DNA from 4 places in the Enterobacter sp. QK-SA4 genome. Region 1 is predicted to be linked to each of the others. Evidence: predicted binding sites of a transcription regulator. Region 1 holds the regulator's gene; each other region holds the start of a gene.
What was found. The regulator PurR, encoded in region 1, represses purine synthesis genes. The targets are predictions, from matches to a motif close to CANGCAAACGTTTGCNTG.
Positions count from the first base shown of each region.

Region 1 (7,943 bases):
ATATCGCAGCCGCCAACCAGCTCACCGTCAACCCACAGCTGTGGGAAAGTCGGCCAGTTAGCGTACTTAGGCAGCTCAGCGCGGATGTCCGGATTCTGCAGGATATCAACGTAAGCAAAACGCTCACCACAGGCTGACAGCGCCTGAACCGCTTGTGCGGAGAAGCCGCAGCTTGGCAGCTTCGGAGAACCTTTCATATACAGCAGAATCGGGTTTTCAGCGATCTGGCGCTGGATTTTTTCAATAGTGGTGCTCATGTCTTGCTTCCTTTAACTTCTGTTACGGCATTCGTCTGACATTGTAGCGGTTCAGACTGGCATCGGAAAATAACATTTTTGTCACGTTTATACATTCTACCCCGAGTCACGAAAAGTTGCATTGCAAATGGTGTTTACCCCTGCTGCGGTCAGGGTTTTGCTTAGGGAGTGGGTAAATGTGCGACAGAACGATGAATTTTTTTGCACTTGCTAACGAAACACGATTGTAGATTGAAAAATGCTATTAACTTTCTGGGTTTTTATAGATTAGAATCGACGGGCTTTGTAAATCACACGCGGGTATTATTGATGACCTGCATTTATCAGGGGACTGCCCAGTGGCGCGGATAAATAAAATCTCGATCACGCTCTGTGCTTTACTGTTTACTTCACTCACTTTCACGCCAGTGGCAAACGCCTCTCAGCAGGCGCGGCATTCTGCTGTACAAAAAAACCATCTGGTGAAAGCCACAGATCGTAAGAAAAAAACCACCGCTAAGAACGACAAGAAAAAAACACCGGCTCAGACGAAACAGACCGCTTCCAGCAAGACGAAAACAAAACCTTCCCGCACTGCCCACTCCGCTAAAAGTAAAGCTTCGCAAACCGCCGCTAACCTCGTTACTGAAAAATGCATCACGCGTAAAGGCCACAAGGCGAAATGCACGAAGGTCACGAAAATAGCTGAAGTGCATAAAGTGCGTGTACAGAAAGCGCAAAAAACCGCGATGAACAAACTGATGGGGCAGATTGGCAAACCTTATCACTGGGGTGGCAGTTCGCCGCGTACCGGGTTTGACTGCAGCGGCCTCGTCTATTACGCCTATAAAGATCTTGTCAAATTCCGCATTCCTCGTACCGCCAATGAGATGTACCACCTGCGCGATGCCTCACCGGTTGACCGCGGTGAGCTGGAAAACGGCGATCTGGTGTTCTTCCGCACTCAGGGTCGCGGCACGGCTGACCACGTTGGCGTGTATGTCGGCAACGGGAAGTTCATCCAGTCTCCACGTAGCGGCCAGGATATTCAGATCACCTCTCTCAGTGAAGACTACTGGGTACGCCACTACGTCGGCGCGCGTCGCGTGATGACGCCGAAAACCATTCGCTAACCCCTGCCCTGCCACATCCGTGGCAGGGTAAGTTCCTCTTTTGCATACCCTTTCAATTTGCTATCCTGTCCATGTTGTCTGTGTGGTTATTGGCAACACAAAATACAATAAGGAGAGAAGCAATGTCGTTCGAATTACCTGCACTACCGTATGCAAAAGACGCCCTGGCACCGCACATTTCTGCGGAAACCCTGGAATATCATTACGGCAAGCATCACCAGACGTACGTCACCAACCTGAACAATCTGATCAAGGGTACCGATTTTGAAGGCAAAACGCTGGAAGAGATCGTCCGCAGCTCAGAGGGTGGCGTGTTTAACAACGCGGCTCAGGTGTGGAACCACACCTTCTACTGGCACTGCCTGGCGCCGAATGCCGGCGGTGAACCTGCCGGTGAACTGGCTATCGCTATCAACGCCGCATTTGGCAGCTTCGCGGATTTCAAAGCGAAATTTACCGATGCAGCCATCAAGAACTTCGGTTCTGGCTGGACGTGGCTGGTTAAAGAGGCGGATGGCAAACTGGCTATCGTGTCCACTTCAAACGCGGGTACCCCGCTGACCACCAGCGCTAAGCCGCTGATGACAGTGGACGTATGGGAACACGCTTACTACATTGACTACCGCAACGCGCGTCCGAACTACCTGGAGCACTTCTGGGCACTGGTTAACTGGGACTTTGTTGCGAAGAACTTCGCCGCGTAAGAGACACGCAGAAGGGTTCGCCCTTCTGCGTTTTTGGTTTATTCCGCAGCGCAGGCTGCTTCAGGCTGTTTACGACCCGACATCATCACCAGCAGCAGGCCGAGCGCGGCAATAATCGCCCCCATCACAGGCACAAAGCTGTATCCCAGACCACCTGAAATCACGGCCCCACCGGCCGCGGCGCCCAGGGCATTACCCAGGTTAAACGCACCGATATTCACGGAAGATGAAAGTCCCGGCGCCTCGTGCGCGACACGCATCACGCGCATCTGCAGCGGCGGCACCACGGCGAAAGTGGCGGCTCCCCAGACGACCATCGCAATCGCGGCCCCAAACTCATTACGCGCCAGCCACGGAATGGCAACCATGATGACAATCAGCAGGGTTAAGAAGCCCTTAAGCGTCCCGCTCACGGAACGGTCGGCAAATTTCCCGCCGAGATAGTTGCCGATCGAGAAGCCCACGCCAATCAGCACCAGCATCGCGGTCACAAAGAGAGGCGTTGCGTGGGTGATGTCATGCAATACAGGTGAAATATAGGTGTAGAGGGTAAACATCGCCCCTGCCCCCAGCACGGTGGTCAGCAGCGCGGAGAGCACCTGCGGGCGCATCAGCACAGCCAGCTCTTTACGCACTTCCGGACGTTCTCCGGCGCTGCCTTTCGGCAGGGAGAAGAACAGCGCCACCATCGCAATCACGCCCAGCCCGGCCGTCGCCAGGAAGGACATACGCCAGCCGATCGCTTCCCCCAGCCAGGTTGCCGCAGGCACCCCGCCGATGTTGGCAATCGTTAGCCCCATAAACATGGTCGCCACGGCGCTCGCCTGCTTGTGTTTTGGCACCACGCTGGCTGCCACGACCGATCCCAGCCCGAAGAATGCGCCGTGATTAAGGCTGGTCAGAATACGCGATAGCATCAGGGTGGTGTAGTCTGGCGAAATGGCCGAAAGCACGTTGCCCAGGGTGAAAATCGCCATCAGGAAAATCAGCGCATTGCGGCGCGCGCGGTGCGAAAGCAGAAGCGTCGTCAGCGGCGCACCGACCATCACGCCGATAGCGTAGGCGCTAATTAACATCCCTGCCGCAGGGATAGAGACATCTACGCCCCGGGCAATAACAGGCAGTAACCCCATCGGGGAGAATTCAGTGGTGCCAATCCCAAAAGCGCCAATCGCCAGGGCCAGCAGGGGAAAATTGATTTTCATGCGTCAACTCCGGATGCCGTGTCATTTGGTGACACAGAACAAAGAAGCGGAAAGCATGACATCAATCACAAAAAATGAGAAGTTAACAAAATGGCAAAAGATTTTTGCCAGAGAAGTAACAATCCGGGGAGTCGGGAGGGAGAAGGCTCTCCCTCCGCGTAAATCAGTGCAGCGCAGCCGTCAGACCGGCCGCAACAATCAGAGCCAGCACAACAACGGTGGTGAACAGCGAAAACTTAAGATCGGAACTCATCAATTTTTCTCCTTTTAATCCCCACACGAAAAGTGAGCTTGCTCATTTTTGCACAGATTACGTCAAAAATCTTCCTGGATTTATACTGATAACCACTTTACCTCTTCCCCTTTTCATCAAGATAGGACAAAATTCCACGCTAAATTTATTAGCGTACCGGCCATTGACCCCCTCCTGACGTCCCGTGTCGTTTTCCCGGCGTGCCGCAATTCAAGATTGCGAGATAAGGGTGAGAGAAGGCAAACGTTTACCTTCAAGTTTTTCAGGAGCTTAGGATATGGTCTGGAGTGACATTTAATGGCAACAATTAAAGACGTAGCAAAACGCGCAAACGTTTCCACTACAACCGTATCACATGTAATTAACAAAACCCGCTTTGTGGCGGAAGAGACGCGCAACGCCGTCTGGGCAGCGATCAAAGAGCTGCACTATTCGCCAAGTGCGGTTGCGCGCAGCCTCAAGGTTAATCACACCAAGTCCATTGGATTACTGGCAACCAGCAGTGAAGCGGCCTATTTTGCCGAGATCATTGAAGCGGTCGAAAAGAACTGCTTCCAGAAAGGCTATACCCTGATTCTGGGCAACGCGTGGAACAGCATTGAAAAACAGCGTGCCTACCTGTCGATGATGGCGCAAAAGCGCGTTGATGGCCTGCTGGTGATGTGTTCCGAGTATCCGGAGTCCGTGCTGTCGATGCTGGAAGAGTATCGCCATATTCCGATGGTGGTGATGGACTGGGGCGAAGCGCGCGCAGACTTCACCGATTCCGTTATCGATAACGCCTTTGAAGGCGGCTATATGGCCGGTCGTTATTTGATCGAACGCGGTCACCGCGAGATTGGCGTGATCCCCGGTCCGCTGGAGCGCAACACCGGCGCGGGCCGTCTGGCCGGTTTTATGAAAGCGATGGAAGAAGCGTTGATCAACGTGCCGGAAAACTGGATTGTGCAGGGCGACTTTGAGCCGGAATCCGGCTACCGCGCGATGCAGCAGATCGTCTCCCAGCCTCACCGTCCAACCGCCGTCTTCTGCGGGGGCGACATCATGGCCATGGGCGCGCTCTGCGCTGCCGACGAGCTAGGCCTGCGCGTACCGCAGGATATTTCCGTGATCGGGTATGACAACGTGCGTAACGCGCGCTTCTTCACCCCGGCGCTGACCACCATTCACCAGCCAAAAGACTCGCTGGGCGAAACGGCCTTTAACATGCTGATGGACAGAATCGTCAACAAGCGTGAAGAGTCGCAGTCCATTGAAGTTCACCCGCGTCTTATCGAACGCCGTTCCGTTGCGGATGGTCCGTTCCGCGACTACCGTCGTTAATCGCTTTACGGGGGCCAGCTACGCTGGCTCCCGTAACCATTCCCGGTTCAGCGTTTCGCTGTCTCCCAGATAATCCAGCAGCCAGGCCATAGCAGGCGAGACATCATTTTGCTGCCATGTGAGGCAGCAGGCCGCATCCGGGAACGGATTCTCCAGCGTCAGCTCAACCCACTCTCCGGTATCGATGCGCGGACGCGCGAAATGAACGGGCACCATCGCGACGCACAGCCCGGCGCTGAGGCACGTCGCCGACGATTCCCAGTCAGGGGCCACCACCCGCCGCTGGTTGTCGAGAAGCCAGGTGATACGCTTGGGCAATGAACGGGACGTATCCTCCAGCACCAGCGACGGCCAGTTGCGCAGCGTGTCATCGCTCAGCGGCCCTTCCATCGCCGCCAGCGGATGATCGCTTGCCACCACGCATTTCCAGCTCAGCATTCCCATATCGCGAAAAGCGTAACGTCCCCCGACCGGGATCGCCTGCGTGGCCCCAATCGCCATCTCTGCCCTGCCGTCCGCCAGCGCATCCCAGACGCCGTTAAACACCTCCTGCGAGACCCGCAGCTCGACGTCAGAAAAATGACGGTAGAAATCGACGATCATCTGCCGGGTGCGCTCGGGTTTAACAATGTTATCCACCGCGATGGAAAGATGTCCCCGCCAGCCGTTAGCGATCTGCTGACACTGTTCGCGGGTGATCTGCATTTTTTTGATAACAGAACGCCCTTCTTTCAAAAACCACGCGCCTGCGGGCGTTAATTCCACATCGCGATGCCGCCGTTCAAACAGCGGAACCGCCAGCCACTCCTCCAGCTGGCGCACCGTGTAGCTGATGGCCGAAGGGACGCGGTGCAGCTCCTGCGCCGCACCGCTAAAGCTGCCGTTACGCGCAACAGCATCGACCACTTCAAGAGAATAATCTGACCACATTTTCTGCCTGCAAAATTTTTGAATGCACCCGCCAAATATTAGCGTTTCACAAGCGGCTTTGCACTCCCTACACTCAGCGCCAATGTATACCTGCCTCCTCAGGAGAATAAAATAATGCAACCCAGGAACGGTTTTTTAGTCTGGCTCGGCGGCTTGAGCGTGCTGGGCTTTTTGGCCACCGATATGTACCTGCCGGCGTTTGCCGCCATGCAGGAAGATTTACAAACGCCTGCCGCCGCCATCAGCGCCAGCCTGAGTTTATTCCTCGCCGGCTTTGCCTTCGCTCAGCTGCTCTGGGGACCGCTCTCGGATCGCTTTGGTCGTAAACCGGTACTGTTGCTGGGCCTGGCCATTTTTGCGGTGGGCTGCCTGGGAATGTTATGGGTACGCGATGCCACCTGGCTGCTGGTGCTGCGGTTTATTCAGGCCGTGGGCGTCTGTGCCGCGGCCGTGACCTGGCAGGCGCTGGTCACCGACTATTACCCGGCTAACCGCACAAACCGTATTTTCGCCACCATTATGCCGCTGGTGGGTCTCTCACCTGCCCTCGCTCCCCTGCTGGGCAGCTGGATCCTCGCGCATTTCGACTGGCAAGCCATTTTCGCCACGCTGTTTACCATTACTCTGGTACTGATGCTGCCAGCGTTCGCCCTCAAGCCCGCGCATAAAAAAGAAGCGCATGAAGAGGCGAAGCCGATTACCTTTACTTCCCTGCTCAGCGCCAAAGCGTATCGCGGGAATGTCCTGATCTATGCCGCCTGCTCGGCAAGCTTCTTCGCGTGGCTCACCGGCTCGCCGTTCATTCTGCACGATATGGGCTACAGCCCGGCAGCCATCGGCCTGAGCTATGTTCCGCAGACCATCGCGTTCCTGGTAGGCGGGTACGGCTGTCGCGCGGCGCTGCAAAAATGGGAAGGTCAGCAGATGCTGCCGTGGCTGCTGGTGTTGTATGCGCTGAGCGTTATCGGGACCTGGGCCGTTGGCTTTATTCCCGGTGCCGGTCTGGCTGAAATTTTGATCCCATTCTGCGTGATGGCCGTCGCGAACGGGGCGATTTACCCTATCGTTGTAGCCCAGGCGCTGCGTCCCTTCCCGCAGGCGACAGGCCGCGCCGCCGCGCTGCAGAACACCCTGCAGCTGGGGCTGTGCTTCCTGGCAAGCCTGGTGGTCTCGGCGCTGATTGCCACGCCGCTCCTGACCACCACCAGCGTGATGCTGGTGACCGTTGCGCTGGCGGTGTTGGGCTATCGCATGCAGGCAGCCGCGCAGCGTGTGCAGGCTAACCGCGCACAGGTTGAAACGTCACATGCCTGATTGCGCCAGAAATCATGTTAATTTTCAGTGATTAGGTTGCTAAGAATTTTCTGTTGAATCACCAAATTTTGAGGCCTATACTAAATTTGGTTCGATTAAATACGATAAATATTAAGTGTTAACGGGAGCCGGAGTGCTCCCGTTTTACCATGGAAGGCATTTCGGCAAGGGTTATCTCCCTTCCTCTGTTCTACGTCGGATATTAGCCTCGCGGTATTTACCGTGAGATTTCTCACAAACCAAAAAAAGCGTCTACGCTGTTTTAAGGTTCTGATCACAGTAGGGTGATGGAGAAGCTATGAGTTCATCGTGTATAGAAGAAGTCAGCGTTCCGGACGACAACTGGTCCCGGATCGTCAGTGAACTGTTAGGTCGAGCAGGCATCACTATCAATGGATCATCGCCATCCGATCCTCAGGTTAAACATCCCGACTTTTTTAAACGCGTGCTGCGAGAGGGATCGTTAGGCCTGGGAGAAAGCTATATGGACGGCTGGTGGGAGTGCGAACGTCTGGATACCTTTTTCGCCAGCGCGCTGCGTGCCGGTCTTGAAAATCAACTCCCTCGCAATCTGAAAGACACTTTGCGTGTCGCCTCTGCCCGACTGTTTAATCTGCAAAGTAAAAAGCGCGCGTGGATCGTTGGCAAAGAACACTACGATCTTGGCAACGACCTGTTCAGCCGTATGCTGGACCCTTTCATGCAATACTCCTGCGCCTACTGGAAAGACGCGTCGACGCTTGAAGAGGCCCAGCAGGCCAAGCTGCGTCTGATCAGCGAAAAGCTGCAGCTACAGCCCGGCATGCGCGTGCTGGATATCGGCTGCGGCTGGGGCGGGCTGGCGT
Region 1 is NZ_JBXFXH010000007.1:2,750,056-2,757,998, forward strand. It holds gene grxD (monothiol glutaredoxin 4) at 1-257, opposite strand, end outside; gene AC1VYI_RS14750 (C40 family peptidase) at 596-1,369, shown strand; gene sodB (superoxide dismutase [Fe]) at 1,492-2,073, shown strand; gene AC1VYI_RS14760 (MFS transporter) at 2,112-3,278, opposite strand; gene cydH (cytochrome bd-I oxidase subunit CydH) at 3,442-3,531, opposite strand; gene purR (HTH-type transcriptional repressor PurR) at 3,829-4,854, shown strand; gene punR (DNA-binding transcriptional activator PunR) at 4,873-5,784, opposite strand; gene punC (purine nucleoside transporter PunC) at 5,899-7,098, shown strand; gene cfa (cyclopropane fatty acyl phospholipid synthase) at 7,397-7,943, shown strand, end outside.

Region 2 (7,943 bases), 1.5 Mb from region 1:
GCATGACGAGCCGTAAACCTGCCCATCTTTTACTAGTAGATGACGATCCCGGACTGTTAAAGCTGCTGGGGATGCGTCTGGTGAGTGAAGGCTACAGCGTCGTGACCGCTGAAAGCGGGCTGGAAGGACTGAAGATCCTCAGCCGCGAGAAAATCGATCTGGTAATAAGCGACCTGCGGATGGACGAAATGGATGGTCTGCAGCTGTTCGCGGAGATCCAGAAGCAGCAGCCGGGTATGCCCGTGATTATCCTGACGGCGCACGGGTCGATCCCGGATGCGGTTGCCGCGACGCAGCAGGGGGTCTTCAGCTTCCTGACCAAGCCGGTGGACAAAGACGCGCTTTATAAGGCTATCGACAGCGCGCTGGAACACGCCGCCCCGGCGGGGGATGAAGCGTGGCGGGAGTCCATCGTCACCCGCAGCCCCATTATGCTGCGTCTGCTTGAACAGGCCCGGATGGTGGCGCAGTCCGACGTCAGCGTGCTCATCAACGGCCAGAGCGGAACCGGGAAAGAGATCCTGGCGCAGGCGATCCATAACGCCAGCCCGCGCAGTAAAAACGCCTTTATCGCCATTAACTGCGGCGCGCTTCCAGAACAGCTGCTCGAATCTGAACTGTTTGGTCACGCCCGCGGCGCATTCACCGGCGCGGTGAGCAGCCGGGAAGGGCTGTTCCAGGCCGCGGAAGGGGGCACGCTGTTCCTGGACGAGATTGGCGACATGCCCGCGCCGCTGCAGGTCAAACTGCTGCGCATATTGCAGGAGCGAAAAGTTCGCCCGCTGGGCAGCAATCGCGACATTGATATTAACGTACGCATTATTTCCGCTACCCACCGCGACTTGCCAAAAGTGATGGCCCGCAACGAGTTTCGCGAAGATCTCTACTACCGTCTGAACGTGGTGAATCTGAAGATCCCGGCGCTGGCGGAGCGTGCGGAAGACATTCCGCTGCTGGCGAACCATCTTTTGCGCCAGGCGGCCGATCGCCATAAACCATTCGTGCGCGCGTTTTCCACCGACGCGATGAAGCGGCTGATGGCCGCAGGCTGGCCGGGTAACGTGCGCCAGCTGGTGAACGTGATTGAGCAGTGCGTGGCGCTGACCTCCTCACCGGTGATCAGCGATGCGCTGGTGGAGCAGGCGCTGGAAGGGGAAAACACGGCCCTGCCGACGTTTGCGGAAGCGCGGAATCAGTTTGAGCTGAACTATCTGCGTAAGCTATTGCAGATCACCAAAGGCAACGTGACCCACGCGGCGCGCATGGCCGGACGCAACCGCACCGAGTTCTACAAGCTGCTGTCGCGCCACGAGCTGGAAGCAAACGATTTTAAAGAGTAATGCCGTATGGTACTGTGAGCAATCGATTACGAGGCAGCTTACAGGCAAGAGTTTAAGGACCCACCATGAAAAAGATTGATGCGATTATTAAACCTTTCAAACTGGATGACGTGCGTGAAGCGCTGGCGGAAGTCGGCATCACCGGGATGACCGTGACGGAAGTGAAAGGTTTTGGTCGTCAGAAGGGCCACACCGAGCTTTACCGTGGCGCAGAGTACATGGTCGACTTTCTGCCGAAAGTAAAAATTGAAATCGTGGTCAGCGACGATATCGTCGATACCTGCGTGGATACCATTATCCGCACGGCGCAGACGGGCAAAATCGGCGACGGTAAAATCTTCGTCTTTGACGTGGCGCGCGTGATCCGTATTCGTACCGGCGAAGAAGACGACGCCGCGATTTAACAATGCCAACGGTTTTGTAGGCCGGGTAAGGTGCAACCACCCGGCGAAAAAAAGCCCCTCGAACGAGGGGCTTTTTCATTACAGCACCTTATGGGGCCCGAAACATTCATAATGAATGTTGTCTTTGTTCACACCCAGCTCCACCAGCTGCTTCGCGGCATACTGCATAAACGCCACCGGCCCGCAGACGTAGAACTGCATGTCCGGCGCGCTAAACGCCCCTTCCATCAGGCTTAAATTCATCATACCTTCGCTGTCAAATCGTGCGGCCGCGCGGTCTGCATCCGTCGGCAGGCGATACCAGGTGTGCGCGGTGAAGCGCGGCAGGGACGCCCCGAGCGTTTTCACTTCATCAGCAAAGGCGTGTACGTCACCGTTTTCCGCAGCGTGGAACCAGTTGACCTGCGCACCGTGGTTGGCTTTCGCCAGCGTATCAAGCATCGCCAGCATTGGCGTTTGGCCGACGCCCGCAGAGATCAGCGTAACCGGGGTATTCGCTTCAACGGCCATGAAGAAATCGCCCGCCGGCGCGGCCAGATGAACCACGTCGCCCACGTTAGCTTCGTTGTGAAGCCAGTTGGATACCTGACCGCCGTCCTCACGCTTCACCGCAATGCGGTAGCCTTTGCCGTTTGGCTTGCGGGTAAGAGAATACTGGCGGATCTCCTGATGCGGGAAACCTTCAGGCTTCAGCCACACGCCCAGATACTGGCCCGGCTGGTAATCGGCAACCGGCTGTCCGTCCACTGGCTCAAATTCAAAGCTGGTAATCAGCGCGCTGCGCGGCGTTTTCTCAACGATGCGGAAGGCGCGCGTGCCTTCCCAGCCGCCGTTCTTGCTGGCATTTTCGCTGTAGATCTGCGCTTCGCGGTTGATAAACACGTTTGCCAGCACGCCGTAGGCTTTCCCCCACGCGTCCAGCACCTCCTGGCCCGGGCTGAACATCTCGTCCAGCGTTGCCAGCAGGTGGCCACCCACAATGTTGTACTGCTCGGGCTGGATCTGGAAGCTGGTGTGCTTCTGCGCGATTTTTTCCACCGCGGGCAGCAGTGCCGCCAGGTTTTCAATATTGCTGGCGTAGGCCGCGATGGCGTTGAAAAGCGCTTCGCGCTGATCGCCGTTACGCTGGTTGCTCATGTTGAAAATTTCCTTGAGCTCCGGGTTGTGCGTGAACATGCGATCGTAGAAATGGGCGGTGAGTTTAGGGCCGGTTTCCACCAGCAGGGGAATGGTGGCTTTAACGGTAGCGATGGTTTGAGCGTCGAGCATGAGCGCATCCTTCTGATGTGACTTTAATGATGTATTTTAAATGCATCTTATAAAAAATACCCCTGCGTTGTAAATGGTTCTTTGCAAGATGAAAAATATGCATCACAAACCTGAAAAGAAATCCGCTGGAAAGAGCGAGAGCTTTATTCCTCAAACCCTTGCGTGGCGGGTAGGAAAACGTTTGCGTAAAATCGTTTGTCAAGACCTGTTATCACAGAACTAATCAGTTATACTGTTGCCCGTCGTCCAACAGGACTGCCTTTTCAGGCCAAAATTTACTTGTTAGCTGAGTCAGGAGATGCGGATGTTAAAGCGTGAAATGAACATTGCCGATTATGATGCCGAACTGTGGCAGGCTATGGAGCAGGAAAAAGTACGTCAGGAAGAGCACATCGAACTGATCGCCTCCGAAAACTACACCAGCCCGCGCGTCATGCAGGCGCAGGGTTCTCAGCTGACTAACAAATATGCTGAAGGTTACCCGGGCAAGCGCTACTACGGTGGTTGCGAGTACGTTGATATCGTTGAGCAGCTGGCTATCGACCGTGCGAAAGAACTCTTTGGCGCTGACTACGCGAACGTGCAGCCGCACTCTGGCTCTCAGGCTAACTTCGCGGTCTACACCGCGCTGCTGCAGCCGGGCGATACCGTTCTGGGTATGAACCTGGCGCAGGGCGGCCACCTGACTCACGGCTCCCCGGTTAACTTCTCCGGCAAACTGTACAACATCATCCCTTACGGTATTGATGAGTCCGGTAAAATTGACTACGAAGACATGGCGAAGCAGGCTAAAGAGCACAAACCGAAGATGATCATCGGTGGCTTCTCTGCTTACTCCGGTATCGTTGACTGGGCAAAAATGCGTGAAATCGCGGACAGCATCGGTGCTTACCTGTTCGTCGACATGGCGCACGTTGCGGGCCTGATTGCCGCTGGCGTTTACCCGAACCCGGTTCCACACGCTCACGTTGTGACCACCACCACCCACAAAACCCTGGCGGGTCCACGCGGTGGCCTGATCCTGGCGAAAGGCGGTGACGAAGAGCTGTACAAAAAACTGAACTCCGCTGTATTCCCAAGCGCGCAGGGTGGCCCGCTGATGCACGTTATCGCGGCAAAAGCGGTCGCGCTGAAAGAAGCGATGGAGCCTGAGTTCAAGGTTTATCAGCAGCAGGTTGCTAAGAATGCCAAAGCGATGGTGGAAGTGTTCCTGAACCGTGGCTACAAAGTGGTATCCGGCGGTACTGAAAACCACCTGTTCCTGCTGGATCTGGTTGATAAGAACCTGACCGGTAAAGAAGCTGACGCAGCCCTGGGCCGCGCCAACATCACCGTGAACAAAAACAGCGTGCCAAACGATCCGAAGAGCCCGTTCGTGACCTCCGGTATCCGTATCGGTTCTCCGGCCGTAACTCGCCGCGGCTTTAAAGAAGCGGAAGTTAAAGAGTTGGCTGGCTGGATGTGTGACGTTCTGGACAACATCAATGACGAAGCGGTTATCGAGCGCGTCAAAGGTAAAGTTCTGGATATCTGCGCACGCTTCCCGGTTTACGCATAATTCCTCTGCCTGGCAGAAATAAAAAAGGCCGCGCTTGCGGCCTTTTTTTATGGCTTAACGCCGGTCGAGGGAAATGGCTCCAGGTCCGACAATCGCCAGCAAAATAAAGGCGCCAGCAATACTGACGTTCTTATAGAAGTTAATCATATTCGGCACGACCGCATCACCTGTCATATCCCAGTAGTGGTGCCCAATCACCGCGGTTCCGAGGGTATAGAATACAAACAGTACCGCGAGAGGACGGGTGAAAAAGCCCAGGACGATCAGGATAGCGGCAGGCACTTCCATTACCACCGCAATAATGGCCGCCAGCATGGGCATCGGCGCACCCAGCGAGGTCATATATTGTACGGTGCCGCTAAACCCCGTCAGTTTTGGATAACCAAAGATAATAAACAGCACGACAAGCGCGATGCGGCCAATCAGCAGCAGCAGGTGACGTGACTGACCGAAATCTAAATAACGTAGAGTGTTCATAGCTGGCTCATTTTTCAGGGGACCCAATTTAAAATTAATACACAAATCCATAGTCTTCCATTCAGCTTTTCTTCATAAATCAGGCGTTCGCGTGATGTTAAATTCAGACTTCGTGTAAAATTGTCTCTTTTCTTTGGCAAGGGAAATTTATGCAGTGCATATCATGTCAGCAAGAAGAGGCAAATAAAGAATCCGGGCTTTGTAATCAGTGTGAGCGTGCAGACGAAAAGAAAATTAACGGGCTGCTTTATCTCCCGGCGGCGGGCCTGGTGATTAACCTCATCATGACGCCTATTGGAGCATGGAATTACTTTGCGGCGATGTTCCACTTTTTCCAGTCAGGGGGAATTAACCTGTTTGGGGCCGTGGGTATCGCGGTAATGATAATTGATGTGGCACTGACCGCGGCCGCAGGCTGGTATTTCTTTAAAAGAAAGTCGGGTATCCGTAAGATCATCATTCCCTACTATTTAATGGGCGTTGTCTTTATGCTTTATTTTGTGGGCATACCTGCCTGGCTCTTCGACGCAAGGCTGGATACGGCTGATATTCGCAATGCGCTTTCCTCCATTGTTGGCGCATCGATCTGGATCCCCTACTTCCTGGTTTCCAAACGCATTAATCAGGTCTTTGTGCGCTAGACGTTTCGCAGGGCCGCCATGGCCCTGTAAAATGTGCGTGTTATTCACTTGTTAATAGTTGCTTGCGCAGGCTTTGATTTAACGCCAGACTATGGCCTCGATTTCGGGAGGGATTCATGGTCTTGCATTCCACGCGCTGGCTGGCGCTCAGTTATTTCACCTATTTTTTTAGCTACGGTATTTTTCTTCCTTTCTGGAGCGTCTGGCTCAAGGGTATCGGCCTGACTCCTGAGACCATCGGTGTCCTGCTGGGGGCCGGGCTGGTGGCGCGTTTCCTCGGCAGCCTGCTGATTGCCCCGCGCGTCAGCGATCCCTCCTTGCTGATCAAGGCCGTGCGTATTCTTGCTCTGCTGACGCTGGTCTTTGTTGCCTGCTTCTGGGTCAGCCACCAGTTTGCCTGGCTGATGGTGGTGATGGTCGGCTTTAACCTGTTCTTCTCACCGCTGGTGCCGCTAACGGATGCCCTGGCGAACACCTGGCAAAAGCAGATCACCATGGACTATGGCCGCGTGCGCCTGTGGGGCTCTATTGCCTTTGTGATAGGTTCCGCGCTGGTGGGCAAACTGGTCAGCCTTTACGATTACCGCGCCATTCTCGCCCTGCTGAGTATCGGTATTGCCTCAATGCTGCTGGGCATGCTGCTGCGTCCTTCGGTGATGCCGCAAGGGGAAAGCCGCCATCAGGAGAGCGCAGGCTGGCCCGCCTGGCGGAGTCTGGTGGCCCAGAGCTGGCGTTTTCTGGCATGTGTCTGTCTGCTTCAGGGGGCGCATGCGGCATACTATGGCTTCAGCGCCATCTACTGGCAGGGGGCGGGATACTCTGCTTCCGCAGTGGGCTATCTGTGGTCGCTGGGGGTAGTGGCCGAAGTCATTATCTTCGCCCTGAGCAAGAAGCTGTTCCGCCGCTTTGGCGCGCGAGACCTGCTGCTGCTTTCCGCCGTGTGCGGCGTGGCGCGCTGGGGGATTATGGGCTGGACGACCGATCTGCCATGGCTGATAGTGGCGCAAGTCCTTCACTGCGGCACCTTTACAGTGTGCCATCTGGCGGCCATGCGCTATATCGCAGCGCGCGAGGGCGGAGACGTTATTCGCCTGCAGGCCGTCTATTCGGCGGTCGCGATGGGGGGCAGTATCGCGATCATGACGGTCTTTGCGGGGTTCCTCTACCAGCATCTGGGGCATGGGGTCTTCTGGGTGATGGCGCTGGTCGCCTTACCCGCCATCGTTGTTCGTCCTAAAGTGGCCGCTCGCGCCTCGCTATGATTCCAGCATGGCGCGAATATGTTCTTGCTGCTGCGCGTTCAATGTCTCAACGGCATGTATCAGCGGCGGCGAGAACAGCGGCAGGACGGTAGGGTAGGGGGTGATAACCAGCGCGGCTTCGCGCGGTGCCCCCTCTTTCTGGAAAGCCTGCAGCGTCAGATAGCGAATGTTGAGCGGCAGCAGCGTCAGCTCGCGAAGCTGCTGTTCAATCAGGTCCTCGGTGGCTTTATCGTCTCCCGTCAGCAGGATCACCTGTTTTTCGTGCAGATCGGTCTCCTGCATCAGCCAGGCACCGAAAATCACCGCGACAAGACTCATCTCTTCATCTGAAAAACGCAGCCCAAACTCCGCCTCCAGCTCAAACAGCGCTTCCTTTGTGGTGCGTAAGAGCCGGGGATAAAGGCGATGGATCTCCTCCGGCAGGCTATTGTCGATGCCGATCTCAAACAGCGAGCGGTCCAGCGCCTGAGCCAGATGGATATATAGCTGATCGGTCAGCCCTTGCTCATCGCTGAAGTTCATCCCGGTCTGCGAGCGAAAACGAGCGACCATGCGCACGATGGCCCGACGCAAGCGCTGATCCTGCTGGTGTTTATCGAGCACCGGATCGGGCGTGCGGAGCATCATAAACAGCAGGGCCAGAAACAGCTGTTCATCCCCGTGCGCACCCTGCGGCACGCGACGTCTCCAGTGACGCACGATCTCCTGGGCCGTAAAATACTCCCCTCTCGACTGGGTCCAGCTGCGCTGAACGTGAGAAAACTGCGGCGTATTCCCGAGCTGATGCTGAATAAGACAGTATTGCAGATAGAGCTGTAAAAACTGGACGTCGCGGCATTCAAACTGGCGCTGCAGCTTGCGGGAGCAGAAGCCGATCAGCGCCCGCAGGTTCGCATCATCGTAAAGCGGCCGCGCAATGCCGTGTTGTTTAAGCGCGGTTTTTAATGCGGGGGTAAACTGGTGCGAGACAAACTGCGGGCAAAGCCGCAGCG
Region 2 is NZ_JBXFXH010000007.1:1,216,578-1,224,520, forward strand. It holds gene qseG (two-component system QseEF-associated lipoprotein QseG) at 1-16, shown strand, start outside; gene glrR (two-component system response regulator GlrR) at 3-1,340, shown strand; gene glnB (nitrogen regulatory protein P-II) at 1,406-1,744, shown strand; gene hmpA (NO-inducible flavohemoprotein) at 1,823-3,013, opposite strand; gene glyA (serine hydroxymethyltransferase) at 3,318-4,571, shown strand; gene AC1VYI_RS07490 (DoxX family protein) at 4,626-5,048, opposite strand; gene AC1VYI_RS07495 (DUF2569 domain-containing protein) at 5,198-5,689, shown strand; gene AC1VYI_RS07500 (3-phenylpropionate MFS transporter) at 5,806-6,951, shown strand; gene csiE (stationary phase inducible protein CsiE) at 6,946-7,943, opposite strand, start outside.
Region 2: the regulator PurR is predicted to act here: its motif matches at 3,184-3,201, upstream of glyA (serine hydroxymethyltransferase).

Region 3 (7,943 bases), 1.5 Mb from region 1:
TGCCAGTTCGCGAAAACGCTTCGTGCTGATGTCATGCTCACGCATCAGGCCCAACTTGTGTTTAACGAGTGGGTGTTTCACTTCCACAATCTTCATTCTCTTTCTCCTCTGAGGTGGCGTCCGCAAAAAATCGCGGGATTATACCGCTTTTTTCAGATTAGGCCATACCCATGTTGCTTGACAGGGATCAAGCAAAGACAAAAAAGCCGGAGACTGGGCTCCGGCTTTTTTGCGGGGTTCTGCCGGGTGGCGCTTAGAGCTGCTCTCCGTTGCTGGCAATCACCTGCTTATACCAGTCGAACGATTTCTTTTTACTGCGGTTCAGCGTGCCGTTGCCTTCATTGTCTTTATCCACAAAGATAAAGCCGTAGCGCTTTTTCATTTCGCCCGTGCCGGCAGACACCAGGTCGATACAGCCCCAGGGGGTGTAGCCCATCAGATCCACGCCATCTTCCACCACCGCTTTTTTCATCTCGCGGATGTGGGCGGCCAGATAATCAATACGGTACTGGTCGTTCACCGTGCCGTCGCTCTCCTGCGCGTCGATCGCGCCAAAGCCGTTCTCAACGATAAACAGCGGCAGCTGGTAGTGATCCCAGAACCAGTTCAGGGAGTAGCGCAGCCCGACCGGGTCAATCTGCCAGCCCCAGTCGGATTTCTGGACGTACGGGTTAGAGACCAGGCTCTTGCTTTCGTCGTAATCCAGCTGCGGGTTGTCCGCCGTCGCCTTGGTGGCGAAGGACATGTAGTAGCTGAAGCCGATGTAATCGACGCAGCCCTGCTTCAGCGCGGCTTTATCCTCTTCGGTTATATCCAGCGCGAAGCCGCGACGTTCGAAGTAGTTGAGCAGGTGCTGCGGGTACCTGCCGCGCACGTGCACGTCGGTGAACCAGTAGCGGCGATGCATGGCGTTCATCGCCATCATCATATCGTCCGGCGCACAGGTCAGCGGGTAGATAGGACACATGGCAATCATGCAGCCAATCTGCAGCGACGGGTTAATCTCGCGCCCCGCCTTCACCGCCAGGGCGCTGGCCACCAGCTCATAGTGCGCCGCCTGGAACATCACCGGTTCACGGTCTTCACCCGGCGCGTACTTCAGCCCGGAGTTCGTAAACGGCGCAAAGTCTTCGTGGAAGTTAGCCTGGTTGTTGATTTCGTTGAAGGTCATCCAGTACTTCACCTTATGCTGGTAGCGCTGGAAAACCACTTTTGCAAAACGAACGAAGAAGTCGATCAGCTTACGGTTGCGCCAGCCGCCGTATTCGGTGACCAGATGGAAAGGCATCTCGAAGTGAGACAGGGTGATAACCGGTTCGATGCCGTACTTCAGGCATTCGTCGAACAGATCGTCATAGAATTTCAGGCCAGCCTCGTTAGGCTCAAGCTCGTCGCCTTTCGGGAAGATCCGCGTCCAGGCAATAGAGGTGCGGAAGCATTTGAACCCCATCTCGGCAAAGAGTCTGATGTCTTCTTTATAGCGGTGGTAGAAATCAATGGCTTCATGGTTAGGGTAATTTTTCCCCTCCAGCACGCCGTTGGTGATTTCACGCGGCACGCCGTGCGCCCCCGCGGTCATGACATCGGCAACGCTCACGCCCTTGCCGCCCTCTTTCCAGCCGCCTTCCAGCTGGTGCGCCGCAACGGCCCCGCCCCACAGAAAATCTGCTTTAAATCCTGACATTCGCTTTCCCTCATTCTGCGTTATTTTCTGCAAAAACAATTACAGAAACCGGTTTCAGTTCGATGATGTGCAAAGGGCATAGCTGTTGCAAGCAGTTCTCAGAAACCGGTTTCATTTTCGTGAACAGAGTCAAGTTTGGCTGCATTCATAAGGCACACAGAAAAAAAGATCCCCACCTCCAGAATAGGCTCGCAAACGTTTGCCTGGACTGTTAGAATTGCGCCGATTTTTCTTACTAGCTATGCAATCGCGTGGGGATTTAAGCCGTGACCAACAAAACTTCTCTCAGCTACAAAGATGCCGGTGTTGATATTGACGCAGGTAATGCGCTGGTTGACCGAATCAAAGGTGTGGTGAAAAAAACCCGCCGCCCGGAAGTGATGGGTGGTCTGGGTGGATTCGGCGCACTGTGCGCGCTGCCGCAAAAATATCGTGAACCTGTTCTGGTCTCGGGTACTGACGGTGTAGGCACCAAACTGCGCCTGGCGATGGATTTAAAACGTCACGACACGATCGGTATCGATTTGGTCGCGATGTGCGTGAATGACCTGGTGGTACAGGGCGCAGAGCCGTTGTTCTTCCTCGATTACTACGCGACCGGCAAACTGGACGTGGATACCGCTGCCAGCGTGATTAACGGTATCGCCGAAGGCTGTCTGCAGTCCGGCTGTGCGCTTGTCGGTGGTGAAACCGCGGAAATGCCGGGCATGTATCACGGCGAAGATTATGACGTCGCGGGCTTCTGCGTCGGCGTAGTAGAAAAATCAGAAATTATCGACGGCAGCAAAGTGGCCGATGGCGATGTGCTGATCGCGCTGGCCTCCAGCGGCCCGCACTCCAACGGCTACTCCCTGGTGCGTAAAATCCTCGAAGTGAGCGGCTGTGACCCGCTGACGACCGAGCTTGACGGCAAACCGCTGGCTGACCATCTGCTGGCGCCGACCCGCATCTACGTGAAAAACGTGCTTGAGCTTATCGAGAACGTCGACGTTCACGCTATCGCTCACCTGACCGGCGGCGGCTTCTGGGAAAACATCCCGCGCGTCCTGCCGGACAACACCCAGGCGGTGATCGACGAATCGTCATGGCAGTGGCCAGCCGTGTTTAACTGGCTGCAGACCGCGGGCAACGTGAGCTCTCACGAAATGTACCGCACCTTTAACTGCGGCGTGGGCATGGTTATCGCCCTGCCGGCAAGCGAAGCGGATAAAGCGGTTAAGCTGCTGACTGAAAAAGGTGAAAACGCGTGGAAAATCGGTACGATTAAAGCTTCCGATTCCGAACAGCGTGTGGTCATTGAATGAAAAACATCGTGGTGCTCATTTCCGGCAACGGAAGCAATTTGCAGGCCATCATAGACGCCTGCAAGCAGAAGAAAATCAATGGCACCATTCGGGCAGTTTTCAGCAACAAGGCCGACGCGTTCGGCCTTGAGCGCGCGCGGGAAGCGAACATTCCCGCGCACGCGCTGGAAGCCAGCCAGTTCGCCGGGCGTGAAGCCTTTGACCGCGAGCTGGTGCATGAGATTGATGCCTACGCGCCGGACGTGGTCGTGCTGGCGGGCTATATGCGTATTCTGAGCCCGGCCTTCGTCGAACACTTCGCCGGTCGTCTGCTGAATATCCACCCTTCCCTGCTGCCAAAATATCCCGGCCTGCATACCCATCGTCAGGTTCTGGAAAACGGCGATGAGGAGCACGGTACCTCCGTGCATTTCGTTACCGACGAGCTGGACGGCGGTCCGGTGATCCTGCAGGCGAAAGTTCCGGTCTTTGACGGCGACAGCGAAGAAGACGTGACCGAACGCGTGCAGACCCAGGAACACGCCATTTACCCGCTGGTGGTCAGCTGGTTTGTCGACGGGCGTCTCGAGATGCGCGACGGTGCAGCCTGGCTGGACGGCGTGAAGTTACCCCCGCAGGGTTATGCGGCCGAAGAGTAGTTTGTTATGTCGGGTGGCGCTGCTGCGCTTACCCGACCTGTACATTGCATTACCCGATATCCCCTTCTCCAACCTTCTAAAATCCCCAACAAAAAAAATAACTGTCATACTTTTCTGGCACTGTTGGACATATCGTGGAATTGCTCGCCATAATAAGGACGAGACGGATTTACCACGTCCTGTGATTGAACTGGAGTGTGAGCTGTAATGGGTCAGGAAAAGTTATATATCGAGAAAGAGCTAAGCTGGTTAGCATTCAACGAACGTGTACTCCAGGAAGCGGCAGACAAAAGTAACCCGCTTATCGAGCGCATGCGTTTTTTGGGCATTTATTCCAACAACCTGGATGAGTTCTACAAGGTTCGCTTTGCCGAGCTGAAAAGACGCATCATCATCAGCGAAGAACAGGGCTTAAACTCGCACTCGCGGCATCTGCTGGGCAAAATCCAGTCCCGCGTGCTGAAAGCCGATCAGGAATTTGACGGCCTGTATAACGAACTGCTGCTGGAGATGGCGCGCAATCAAATCTTCCTGATTAACGAACGCCAGCTTTCCGTTAACCAACAAAACTGGCTGCGCCACTACTTCAAACACTACCTGCGCCAGCACATTACCCCGATTCTCATCAACCGCGAAACCGATCTGGTTCAGTTCCTGAAAGATGATTACACCTACCTGGCGGTGGAAATTATTCGCGGTGAGTCTATCCGTTACGCGCTGCTGGAGATCCCGTCCGACAAGGTGCCCCGTTTTGTGAACCTGCCGCCGGAAACCCCGCGCAGACGCAAGCCGATGATCCTGCTGGACAACATCCTGCGCTACTGCCTGGACGACATCTTCAAAGGCTTCTTCGATTACGATGCGTTAAACGCCTATTCGATGAAGATGACCCGTGACGCCGAATATGACCTGGTGCACGAGATGGAAGCCAGCCTGATGGAGCTGATGTCCTCCAGCCTGAAACAGCGCCTGACGGCCGAGCCGGTGCGCTTTGTCTATCAGCGCGATATGCCGGACGCCATGGTGGAGATGCTGCGCGATAAACTGACCATTTCGCGCTATGACTCCATCGTGCCGGGCGGTCGTTACCACAACTTTAAAGACTTTATTGGCTTCCCGAACGTCGGCAAAGCCAATCTGGTGAACAAGCCGCTGCCGCGCCTGCGCCACCTGTGGTTCGATAAATTCCGCAACGGATTCGACGCCATTCGCGAACGCGACGTGCTGCTTTACTATCCGTATCACACGTTTGAGCACGTGCTCGAACTGCTGCGTCAGGCCTCGTTCGATCCGAGCGTGCTGGCGATCAAAATCAACATCTACCGCGTGGCAAAAGATTCCCGCATCATCGACGCGATGATCCACGCGGCGCACAACGCCAAAAAAGTCACCGTGGTGGTTGAGCTGCAGGCGCGCTTCGACGAAGAGGCCAACATTCACTGGGCGCGCCGTCTGACGGAAGCCGGTGTGCACGTCATCTTCTCCGCGCCGGGGCTGAAAATTCACGCCAAGCTGTTCCTGATTTCCCGTAAAGAGGGTGACGATGTAGTGCGCTATGCCCACATCGGTACCGGGAACTTTAACGAGAAAACGGCGCGAATTTATACCGACTACTCGCTCTTAACCGCCGACGCCCGCATTACTAACGAAGTGCGCCGGGTCTTTAACTTTATCGAAAACCCGTACCGTCCGGTGAGCTTTGACTATCTGCTGGTCTCGCCGCAGAACTCGCGCCGCCTGCTGTACGATATGATCGATAAAGAGATCGCCAATGCCCAAAAAGGGCTGTCGTCCGGCATCACGCTGAAGCTTAACAACCTGGTCGACAAAGGGCTGGTGGACAGGCTGTACGCGGCGTCCAGCTCAGGCGTGCCGGTTAACCTGCTGATCCGCGGCATGTGCTCGCTGATCCCGGAACTGGAAGGCATCAGCGACAATATTCGTGTGATCAGCATTGTTGACCGTTACCTGGAACACGATCGGATCTATATTTTTGATAATGCGGGTGATAAACAGGTCTATCTCTCTTCGGCAGACTGGATGACGCGCAATATTGACTACCGTATTGAAGTCGCGGCACCGCTGCTGGATCCGCGTCTGAAGCAGCAGATCCTCGACATCATCGAGATTCTGTTCAGCGATACCGTGAAAGCACGCTATATCGACAAAGAACTCAGTAACCGCTATGTGCCGCGCGGCAACCGCCGCAAAGTGCGGTCGCAACTGGCGATTTACGACTATATCAAATCACTCGAGCAACCCGATTAACCTATGCCGATAAATGATAAGACCCCACGCCCGCAGGAATTCGCCGCGGTCGATCTTGGCTCTAACAGTTTCCACATGGTCATCGCCCGTGAGGTGGATGGCGCGTTGCAGATCATCGGTCGTCTGAAGCAGCGCGTACACCTGGCGGATGGTCTTGATGAACGCAGCATGCTCAGCGAAGAGGCGATGGAGCGCGGGTTAAACTGCCTGTCGCTGTTTGCTGAGCGCCTGCAGGGCTTCTCGCCCTCCAGCGTGTGCATCGTGGGCACTCATACCCTGCGCCAGGCCCTGAACGCCCCGGAGTTCCTTAAGCGGGCAGAAAAAGTGATCCCCTACCCGATTGAGATCATCTCCGGCAACGAGGAAGCGCGTCTGATTTTCATGGGCGTTGAGCACACCCAGCCGGAAAAAGGCCGCAAGCTGGTTATCGATATCGGCGGTGGCTCAACGGAGCTGGTGATCGGCGAAGACTTTGAGCCGCGCCTGGTGGAAAGCCGCCGTATGGGCTGCGTCAGCTTCGCGCAGATGTATTTCCCGGGCGGCACCATCACCCGCGAGAACTTCCAGCGCGCGCGTATGGCGGCTGTCCAGAAGCTGGAAAACCTGGCCTGGCAGTACCGTATTCAGGGCTGGAACGTGGCGCTGGGCGCGTCGGGCACCATCAAGGCGGCGCATGAAGTGCTGCTGGCGATGGGTGAAAAAGACGGGTTTATCACGCCCGAACGCCTGACGTTGCTGACCGAAGAAGTGCTGAAGCATAAAAGTTTTGACGCCTTAAGCCTGCCGGGTCTTTCCGACGAGCGCAAGGCGGTCTTCGTGCCGGGGCTGGCTATTCTCTGCGGCGTGTTTGATGCCCTCGCCATAAAAGAGCTGCGTCTGTCGGACGGCGCGCTGCGTGAAGGCGTGCTGTATGAGATGGAAGGCCGCTTCCGCCATCAGGATATTCGCAGCCGCACCGCGCAAAGCCTGGCCAACCAGTACAACATCGACCGTGAACAGGCGAAGCGCGTGCTGGACACCACGGTACAGATGTATGAACAGTGGCAGGAGCAAAATCCTAAGCTGGCGCACCCGCAGCTTGCCGCGCTGTTGAAATGGGCCGCGATGCTGCACGAGGTGGGGCTGAACATCAACCACAGCGGGATGCACCGCCATTCGGCCTATATTCTGCAAAACAGCGATCTGCCTGGCTTCAACCAGGAGCAGCAAACCATGATGGCGACCCTGGTGCGTTATCACCGCAAAGCCATCAAGCTCGACGACCTGCCGCGCTTTACGCTGTTCAAGAAAAAACAGTTCCTGCCGCTTATTCAGCTCCTGCGCCTTGGCGTATTGCTCAATAACCAGCGTCAGGCGACAACCACGCCGCCCACGCTGAAGCTTAAAACCGACGACCATCACTGGACGCTGAGCTTCCCGCACGACTGGTTCAGCCAGAACGCGCTGGTCCTGCTGGACCTGGAAAAAGAGCAGCAGTACTGGGAAGCGGTCACCGGCTGGCTGCTTAAGATTGAAGAAGAGAGCGCTGACGTCGCCGCGTAACGGTTCAGGCGTCCGCGCAGGACGCCTCTGCTTCCGGCAGTGACTCAAGCGGCACCGGTCTGCCAATCAGATAGCCCTGCACATAATCGATGCCTAGCGCGTGAACCGCGCTACGTATCTCTTCGGTTTCAACATACTCCGCCACCACCAGCATCTTTTTCATGCGCGCCAGATGGCAGATAGACGCCACAATCTGATAATCCAGACTGTTATTGACGATATTGCGAATAAAGCTGCCGTCAATCTTGAGAATATCCGCATCCACGCTTTTCAGCCGCGCATAGCTCGCATAGCCGGTGCCAAAATCATCAATCGCAATACGTACCCCCATTTTCTGTAGCTGCCGGAGGATGTGTTGCGCCTGCTCCGCATTGCAAAAGGTGCTGCACTCCGTCACTTCAAAGATTAGCTGCCACGGCTCAATGGCGTATTTCGCCAGCAGGCGACTCACTTCAAGCGGAAACTGCACCCGACACACGGTCGACGGGGCCAGATTAATGGCAAAGC
Region 3 is NZ_JBXFXH010000007.1:1,287,766-1,295,708, reverse strand. It holds gene upp (uracil phosphoribosyltransferase) at 1-96, opposite strand, end outside; gene AC1VYI_RS07800 (6-phospho-beta-glucosidase) at 254-1,684, opposite strand; gene purM (phosphoribosylformylglycinamidine cyclo-ligase) at 1,951-2,988, shown strand; gene purN (phosphoribosylglycinamide formyltransferase) at 2,985-3,626, shown strand; gene ppk1 (polyphosphate kinase 1) at 3,834-5,894, shown strand; gene ppx (exopolyphosphatase) at 5,898-7,436, shown strand; gene AC1VYI_RS07775 (EAL domain-containing protein) at 7,441-7,943, opposite strand, start outside.
Region 3: the regulator PurR is predicted to act here: its motif matches at 1,873-1,890, upstream of purM (phosphoribosylformylglycinamidine cyclo-ligase).

Region 4 (7,943 bases), 860 kb from region 1:
CCCGCAGCAGGAACTGATCTGTCGGTACCGCGCAGCGCGGTGTACAGACGCTCCAGCGCCGAGCGCGCCTGTTTCAGGTTCTCTTCGCTGTAGTTCAGCTGGCTGCGATAGTGGCCGGACATCAGGAAGTAGCGCACGGTTTCCGCATCGTAATACTTCAGCACGTCGCGCACGGTGAAGAAATTACCCAGCGATTTAGACATCTTCTCGCGGTCAACCATTACCATGCCGGAGTGCATCCAGTAGTTAACGTACTCGCCGCCGTGGGCGCAGGTGGACTGCGCGATTTCATTTTCATGGTGCGGGAACATCAGGTCCGAACCGCCGCCGTGAATGTCGAAGTGCTTGCCCAGCTGCTTGCAGTTCATCGCGGAACATTCAATGTGCCAGCCCGGACGGCCTTCGCCCCACGGGGATGGCCAGCTTGGCTCGCCCTCTTTGGACATTTTCCACAGTACGAAGTCCATCGGGTTACGCTTCACGTCAACTACGTCAACGCGCGCCCCGGCCTGCAGCTGATCCAGATCCTGACGGGAAAGCGCACCGTAGGTTGGGTCCGTCGGCACGGAAAACATCACGTCACCGTTGTCCGCAACGTACGCGTGGCCGCGTGCGATCAGCTTTTCGGTGATCTCAATAATTTCGTGAATGTGGTGGGTCGCGCGCGGCTCGCTGTCCGGGCGCTGAATATTCAGGGCGTCAAAATCTTTATGCATCTCGACGATCATGCGATCGACCAGCGCAACGAAGCTTTCGCCGTTTTCATTTGCGCGCTTGATGATTTTGTCGTCGATGTCGGTGATGTTACGCACGTATTTAAGGGTGTAGCCCAGAAAACGCAGGTAGCGTGACACCACGTCAAAAGCGACAAAGGTACGGCCATGGCCAATGTGACAGAGATCGTAAACCGTAATACCACACACGTACATGCCGACTTCCCCGGCATGGATAGGTTTAAATTCCTCTTTCTGGCGCGTCATTGTATTAAAGATTTTTAACATCGAAGATTCCATGTAAACACGTGTGTGGTTGAAAACCGGCTATTCTACCCGTAATTCAAACCCGAAGCAGCACACAATGCAAGGTGATCGCATCCTGTGGTTATGCTATAACAAGCCCCTATAGATGACCCGAACGCGGGTCGACGTACCACAATAACGGAACAGGATGCAAAAATGGTTACTTTCCACACTAATCATGGCGATATCGTAATCAAAACCTTTGATGACAAAGCGCCTGAAACAGTTAAAAACTTCCTGGACTACTGCCGCGAAGGTTTCTACAACAACACCATTTTCCACCGCGTGATCAACGGCTTTATGATCCAGGGCGGCGGTTTTGAACCTGGCATGAACCAGAAAGAGACCAAAGAAGCGATCAAAAACGAAGCGAACAACGGTCTGAAAAACACCCGCGGTACGCTGGCAATGGCCCGTACTCAGGCTCCGCACTCTGCCACCGCGCAGTTCTTCATCAACGTGGCCGACAACGACTTCCTGAACTTCTCCGGCGAAAGCCTGCAGGGTTGGGGCTACTGCGTATTCGCAGAAGTGGTTGAAGGTATGGACGTGGTTGACAAGATCAAAGCCGTCGCTACTGGCCGCAGCGGTATGCACCAGGACGTTCCTAAAGAAGACGTTGTGATTACAAGCGTGACCGTCAGCGAGTAATTCGTGGCGACACTCTTTATTGCGGATCTGCATCTGCAAACAGAAGAACCGGCGATAACCGCCGGTTTTCTGCGTTTTTTACGCGGTGAAGCGAAAAGCGCCGATGCGCTGTACATCCTGGGCGACCTCTTTGAAGCCTGGATTGGCGACGACGACCCTAACCCGCTGCACCGTGAAATGGCAGCCGCCATTCACGCCCTCGTGGATTCCGGCGTTCCCTGCTACTTCATTCACGGCAACCGTGATTTCCTGATCGGCAAGCGCTACGCCCGCGAAAGCGGCATGACGCTGCTGCCGGAAGAGCAGGTGCTCGATCTCTATGGCCGCAGGGTCCTGATCATGCACGGCGACACGCTCTGCACCGACGATACTGGCTACCTGGCGTTTCGCGCCAAAGTCCACACCCCGTGGATCCAAAAGGTGTTCCTTGCGCTGCCGCTGTTTATCCGCAACCGCATCGCCGCCAGAATGCGCGCGGGCAGTAAAGCCGCCAACAGCAGCAAATCCCTGACCATCATGGACGTGAACCCGCAGGCCGTGGTGAGCGTGATGGAAAAGCATGGCGTTCAGTGGTTGATCCACGGTCATACGCACCGTCCGGACGTCCATTCCCTTATCGCCAACGGCGAAGCGGCCCATCGCGTGGTGTTGGGTGCCTGGCACACCGAAGGCTCCATGGTCAAAGTCACGCCAGAGGGCGTGGAGCTGATCGCGTTTCCGTTCTAATCCCTCACACTATCATTCTATTTTTTTGAACAATATCGGCAAATTGTTTCGATTTTAATCAGCCCGTGGTCGGCTTATTATTTATCACATCAGGGCAACACGCCCTATCCCAGATAAAATACTTAAGGAATACGACCATGAAATCCATCAAAACTTTCGTTGCAGTTGCCGCTCTTTCCCTGGTTTCTTTCGGTTCTTTCGCTCAAAGCGTGAGCGCAACCGCCTCTACCCTTGACCGCGCAGAAGCGAAAATTGCCGCGCAGGCCGCCGAGCAGAATGCCTCTTATAAAATCACGAGCGCGAAGGTCAACAACCGCGTGTACATGACCGCAGAACTGACTAAATAAAAACCCTGATTGCCGTGCCGCCAGCTACGACGTGCGACAGCGACAATACGATGAGGAAGGAACAGAGAATGAAAAACATCAGCATCGTAAGTACCCTGCTGCTGGCAGTCGTGGTGTCCACTGGCGCACAGGCCGCGGAGAATCGCATCTCCGTGCCAAAATCAGGCTCGAATGCCGACACCAGCATGGTAAATCATATCGATGTCAGCCGCGCGTTCGACAACGAGAACCTGTCCGCAGGGGATCTTCAGTAACATCACATAAAAGACCGCCATCGTGCGGTCTTTTTTGTTATCGCTTTCTCGCCATAACTGCTCACCTTTTAACCGCGCAACCGTTTTCCTTGCCCGTATAACATGCTATTCTCTGTGCCCTCGAAAGCAGTGTGTTTCGCACCACAGGAGTTTTAAGACGCATGTCTTCCCGCAATAATCCGGCGCGTGTCGCCATCGTGATGGGGTCCAAAAGCGACTGGACTACCATGCAGTTCGCCGCCGAAATCTTTGAAATCCTGAATGTTCCGCACCATGTTGAAGTGGTCTCCGCGCACCGTACACCGGACAAACTATTCAGCTTCGCCGAAAGCGCCGAAGAGAAGGGTTATGAGGTGATCGTTGCCGGTGCGGGCGGCGCAGCACATCTGCCAGGCATGATTGCCGCCAAAACCCTGGTGCCGGTACTGGGCGTTCCGGTCCAAAGCGCCGCGTTAAGCGGTGTGGATAGCCTCTACTCCATCGTCCAGATGCCGCGCGGTATTCCTGTCGGCACGCTGGCGATTGGTAAAGCGGGTGCTGCCAATGCCGCCCTGCTGGCGGCGCAAATTCTTGCGACGCACGATAAAGCATTACACCAGCGTCTGGCGGAGTGGCGTAAAGCCCAGACCGACGAGGTGCTGGACAATCCGGACCCGCGGGGTGCGGCATGAAGCAGGTTTGCGTCCTCGGTAACGGCCAGCTAGGCCGCATGCTGCGTCAGGCCGGTGAGCCGCTGGGTATTGCCGTCTGGCCCGTCGGGCTGGACGCCGAACCGGAAGCCGTACCGTTCCACCAGAGCGTGATCACTGCCGAGATCGAACGCTGGCCGGAAACGGCTCTGACCCGCGAGCTGGCGCGTCATAACGCCTTCGTTAACCGCGACGTGTTCCCGATCATCGCCGACCGTCTGACGCAAAAGCAGCTGTTCGACAAGCTCGGTCTGCCGACCGCGCCGTGGCAGCTCCTGTCCGATAAAAGCGAGTGGAATGACGTTTTCGCGATGCTGGGCGAGCTGGCAATCGTGAAGCGCCGCGTGGGCGGTTACGACGGCCGCGGCCAGTGGCGCCTGCGTGCAGATGAAACGGCAGAACTGCCGGACGACTGCTACGGCGAGTGCATCGTTGAGCAGGGCATCAACTTTAGCGGTGAAGTGTCGCTGGTTGGCGCGCGCGGGCACAACGGGCATACCGTCTTTTATCCGCTGACGCATAACCTGCATCAGGACGGCATTCTGCGTACCAGCGTCGCCTTCCCGCACGCCAATGCTGACCAGCAGGCGCAGGCGGAAGATATGCTCTCTGCCATCATGCACGAACTCGGGTATGTAGGCGTCATGGCGATGGAGTGCTTTATCACCCCGTCCGGTCTGCTGATCAACGAACTTGCGCCGCGCGTGCACAACAGCGGGCACTGGACGCAAAACGGCGCGTCCATCAGCCAGTTCGAGCTGCACCTGCGCGCGATCGTCGACCTGCCGCTGCCGCAGCCGGTGGTGAACAGCCCGTCGGTGATGATCAACCTGATCGGCACCGATCTGAACTACGACTGGCTGAAGCTGCCGCTCGTGCATCTGCACTGGTATGACAAAGAGGTCCGCGCGGGTCGTAAGGTCGGTCACCTGAACCTGAACGACAGCGACACGGGCCGCCTGAGCGCCACCCTGGAAGCCATGATCCCGCTCCTGCCGCCGGAATATGCGAGCGGTATTGTCTGGGCACAGTCAAAGCTCAAGTAAGACATCTGCGCCGGGGAGTTGACCTTCCCCTTCCCCGGCGTACAATCCCCGCCCATTGCTGCTGAGTTTTCTTCTGGAATAACCATGAACGATGGAACGGACTATCGCGCGATCCTCGCGTCTGATACCCCTTTAATCGACGTTCGCGCGCCGATCGAATTTGCCCAGGGCGCGATGCCTGCGGCGATCAACCTGCCCTTAATGAACGACGACGAGCGCGCCGCCGTCGGTACCTGCTATAAACGCCAGGGCCCCGAGGCCGCGCTGGCGCTCGGCCATCAGTTGGTGAGCGGCGAGACGCGTGAGGCACGCATCAACGCCTGGCGCGAGGCCAGCCTTGGCCATCCTGAGGGCTTTCTCTGCTGCGCGCGCGGCGGCCAGCGCTCGCATATCTCTCAGGCCTGGCTGAAAGAGGCGGGCGTCAACTACCCTCTGATCCGCGGCGGCTATAAGGCCCTGCGTCAGACGGCGATTCAGGTGACCATCGAGCAGTCACAAAAGCCGATGGTGCTTATTGGCGGCTGCACCGGAAACGGTAAAACCCTGCTGGTGAAGCAGCACGCTCAGGGTATCGATCTGGAAGGGCTGGCGCACCATCGCGGTTCGTCGTTTGGCCGCACGCTCACGCCGCAGCTTTCCCAGGCGAGCTTTGAAAATCACCTTGCGGCTGAGCTCCTGAAAAAAGACGCCGCGCGCTGGGTGCTGGAAGATGAAGGCCGGATGATTGGCTCCAACCATCTGCCGGAGTGCCTGCGCGACCGCATGGTTGAAGCCCCTATCGTTGTCGTCGAAGACCCGTTTGACGTCCGTCTTGAGCGCCTGCGCGAAGAGTATTTCGATCACATGTGGGCGGACTTTTCTGCCGCCTACGGCGAGGAAGCAGGCTGGAGGGAGTACAGCGAGTACCTGCACCACGGCCTGTTCGCCATTCGCCGCCGCCTGGGGCTGCAGCGGTATGCAGAATTCACCGCGCTGTTAGATTCCGCGCTGCTGGAACAGCAACGCTCCGGCAGCACAGAGGCGCACTTCAGCTGGCTTGCGCCGCTGCTGAAGGACTATTACGACCCTATGTACGGCTATCAGCTGGAGAAAAAAGCGGAGAAGATTGTCTATCGCGGGACGTACGAAGAGATTGCTGAGTGGCTTGATCGCTAAAATAAAGTCGGATGGCGAGGTAAAAGCAAAACGGCAACCAGGGTTGCCGTTTTTAATGTTTGTTCCCTCTCCCCGTGGGAGAGGGTCAGGGTGAGGGCATCATGCCGCACCCTACAAAACGACTTAGAAGTCGTAACGCAGACGCACCAGGTTCATGTCGCCCAGATTGTCGGTGCTGGAGGTGAACACGTGTTCGTAATCCACGCGGAAGCCGTAATCCAGCTGGAAGCTGATACCCACGCCGTTGTCGATGCGCTGGTAGTTACGGCCGTTCACGTACTCAATACGGTCACCCATGAAGTAAGGCTGGATGGATTTGACCGCGTACTGACCGATTGGGAACTTGTAGCCCGCAAAGTATTCAATACCCCATGCATCACCGGCGAAGTAGTCGTTAACAGACACTTTTTTGGTGGTCAGGAAGTTCTGATACCAGCCGCCGCCTGCGGAGAAGGTCCAGTTGTCCGGCGTCCAGCTCAGCGCGGTACCGAGGATGTTCTGGTCGTAGGTTTTGCTGTCGCCGTTGTCCGGGTTACGCATGTCCGCGCGGGTGTAGTTCCACGCCGCGCCCCAGGTCAGGTCGGTGGTCAGGTGGTAATCCAGACCCAGCGAGCCGCCGCCTTTACGCTTGTAGCGCAGGCCGTTGCCCGGCAGGTATTCGCTGTCTTCAAACAGGTAGGATGCATAAATGTCGGCATCACCCACGGTTTTCTTATATTTCAGCATCTGGCGTGAACGGTAAGATCCGTCGTAATCGCCGTTGATACCGTTACCCGGAGCCTGACCGATCATGTCGTAGTCCCAGATATCGGTTTTCGCGCCCACCACATCATAGTAAACGCTGTTCTGTTGACCGAAGGTCAGCGTACCCCAGGTGTCGCTCTTCAGACCGGTGTAGAGCATACGACGCGTGGTGTCGTGTGCGCCGTCGGCGTAGTGGTGATCCCAGTTAAACTGCGCAGGAATATTGACACCCAGCTCGTAGTAGCTGATCCAGCTGATGTCATCAAACAGATAGTAATCAGCCGCGAAACGGAAACGGGTGCCGCCGTCAAAGCCGTTACGCTTGTAGCTGTTTTTACCATCGTCGCCGGTCATGTTCTGGAACTGAGGACGAATACTGCCGCCAACGGTAAAGTTCAGGCGGCTCAGCGGGTTACCCGCCTGAGGATCCTGCTTAAGAACGGTGATTTCCGCCTGAGAAGCGAAGGTAGTCAATGCCACTGCCGCGCCGATCGTTGCCGCCAGCGCTGATTTTTTTATAGTCATTATTTTTCCTTAATAGACACGCTGCTAAATATTTAGCGGGTGAATATTAACTGGAAATAATCGGGCTGTGGGGTCGGGTTTTTAATGTTTTGTGCTACTAAATGAGTGGGTATTATCACTTTGTGCTATTAAAACATTACGCGCCGGTATTAAATCCCGGCGCGCAACTATCACTCTTCTAAATCAAATCGTAAACTGCCGGAACAGGGCTTTGCCCTTTAGCAGCCGCGTGCCGAGCCAGCCGCCGCAGAGGGAAAGCAGCGCAGCGCCGCACAGAGGCAGGGTCAACCAGAGACGCCAGTCAGGCTCCCACGGGAAGTCAAAGACCTTTGTCTGCAGCACCGCCAGCGCCGTTTCCGCGCCAATGGCCGCTACCAGACCCGCCACCAGCCCCAGCAGCGCAAACTCGCTCCAGAGCGTCATCCGCAGCAGCCGCTTTCCGGCCCCTAGCGTGCGGTAGACCACCAGCTCCTGATGGCGCTGGCGCATGCCCACCTGTACCTGAGCCAGCAGCAACAGCACGCCGCAGATCGTCACCAGCACCACCATGACCTCCAGCGCGCGGCTCACCTGCTCCAGCACCTGCCCTACCTGCTTCAGGATCGCCCCGATATCCAGCAGGCTGACCGTTGGAAACTCCCGGTTGAGCTGGGTCAGCATGCCGTTGCCGTTTTCCCAGCGGAAGCTGGTCAGCCAGCTCTGCGGCTGCCCGTCCAGCGCCCCCGGCGGGAAAATAAAGAAGAAGTTGGGCCGCAGGCTTTCCCAGTCAACTTTACGCAGGCTGGTG
Region 4 is NZ_JBXFXH010000007.1:3,614,740-3,622,682, forward strand. It holds gene cysS (cysteine--tRNA ligase) at 1-1,001, opposite strand, end outside; gene ppiB (peptidylprolyl isomerase B) at 1,176-1,670, shown strand; gene lpxH (UDP-2,3-diacylglucosamine diphosphatase) at 1,674-2,396, shown strand; gene AC1VYI_RS19090 (YdgH/BhsA/McbA-like domain containing protein) at 2,534-2,743, shown strand; gene AC1VYI_RS19095 (hypothetical protein) at 2,812-2,997, shown strand; gene purE (5-(carboxyamino)imidazole ribonucleotide mutase) at 3,159-3,668, shown strand; gene purK (5-(carboxyamino)imidazole ribonucleotide synthase) at 3,665-4,732, shown strand; gene mnmH (tRNA 2-selenouridine(34) synthase MnmH) at 4,817-5,887, shown strand; gene AC1VYI_RS19115 (porin) at 6,011-7,156, opposite strand; gene ybbP (putative ABC transporter permease subunit YbbP) at 7,340-7,943, opposite strand, start outside.
Region 4: the regulator PurR is predicted to act here: its motif matches at 3,071-3,088, upstream of purE (5-(carboxyamino)imidazole ribonucleotide mutase).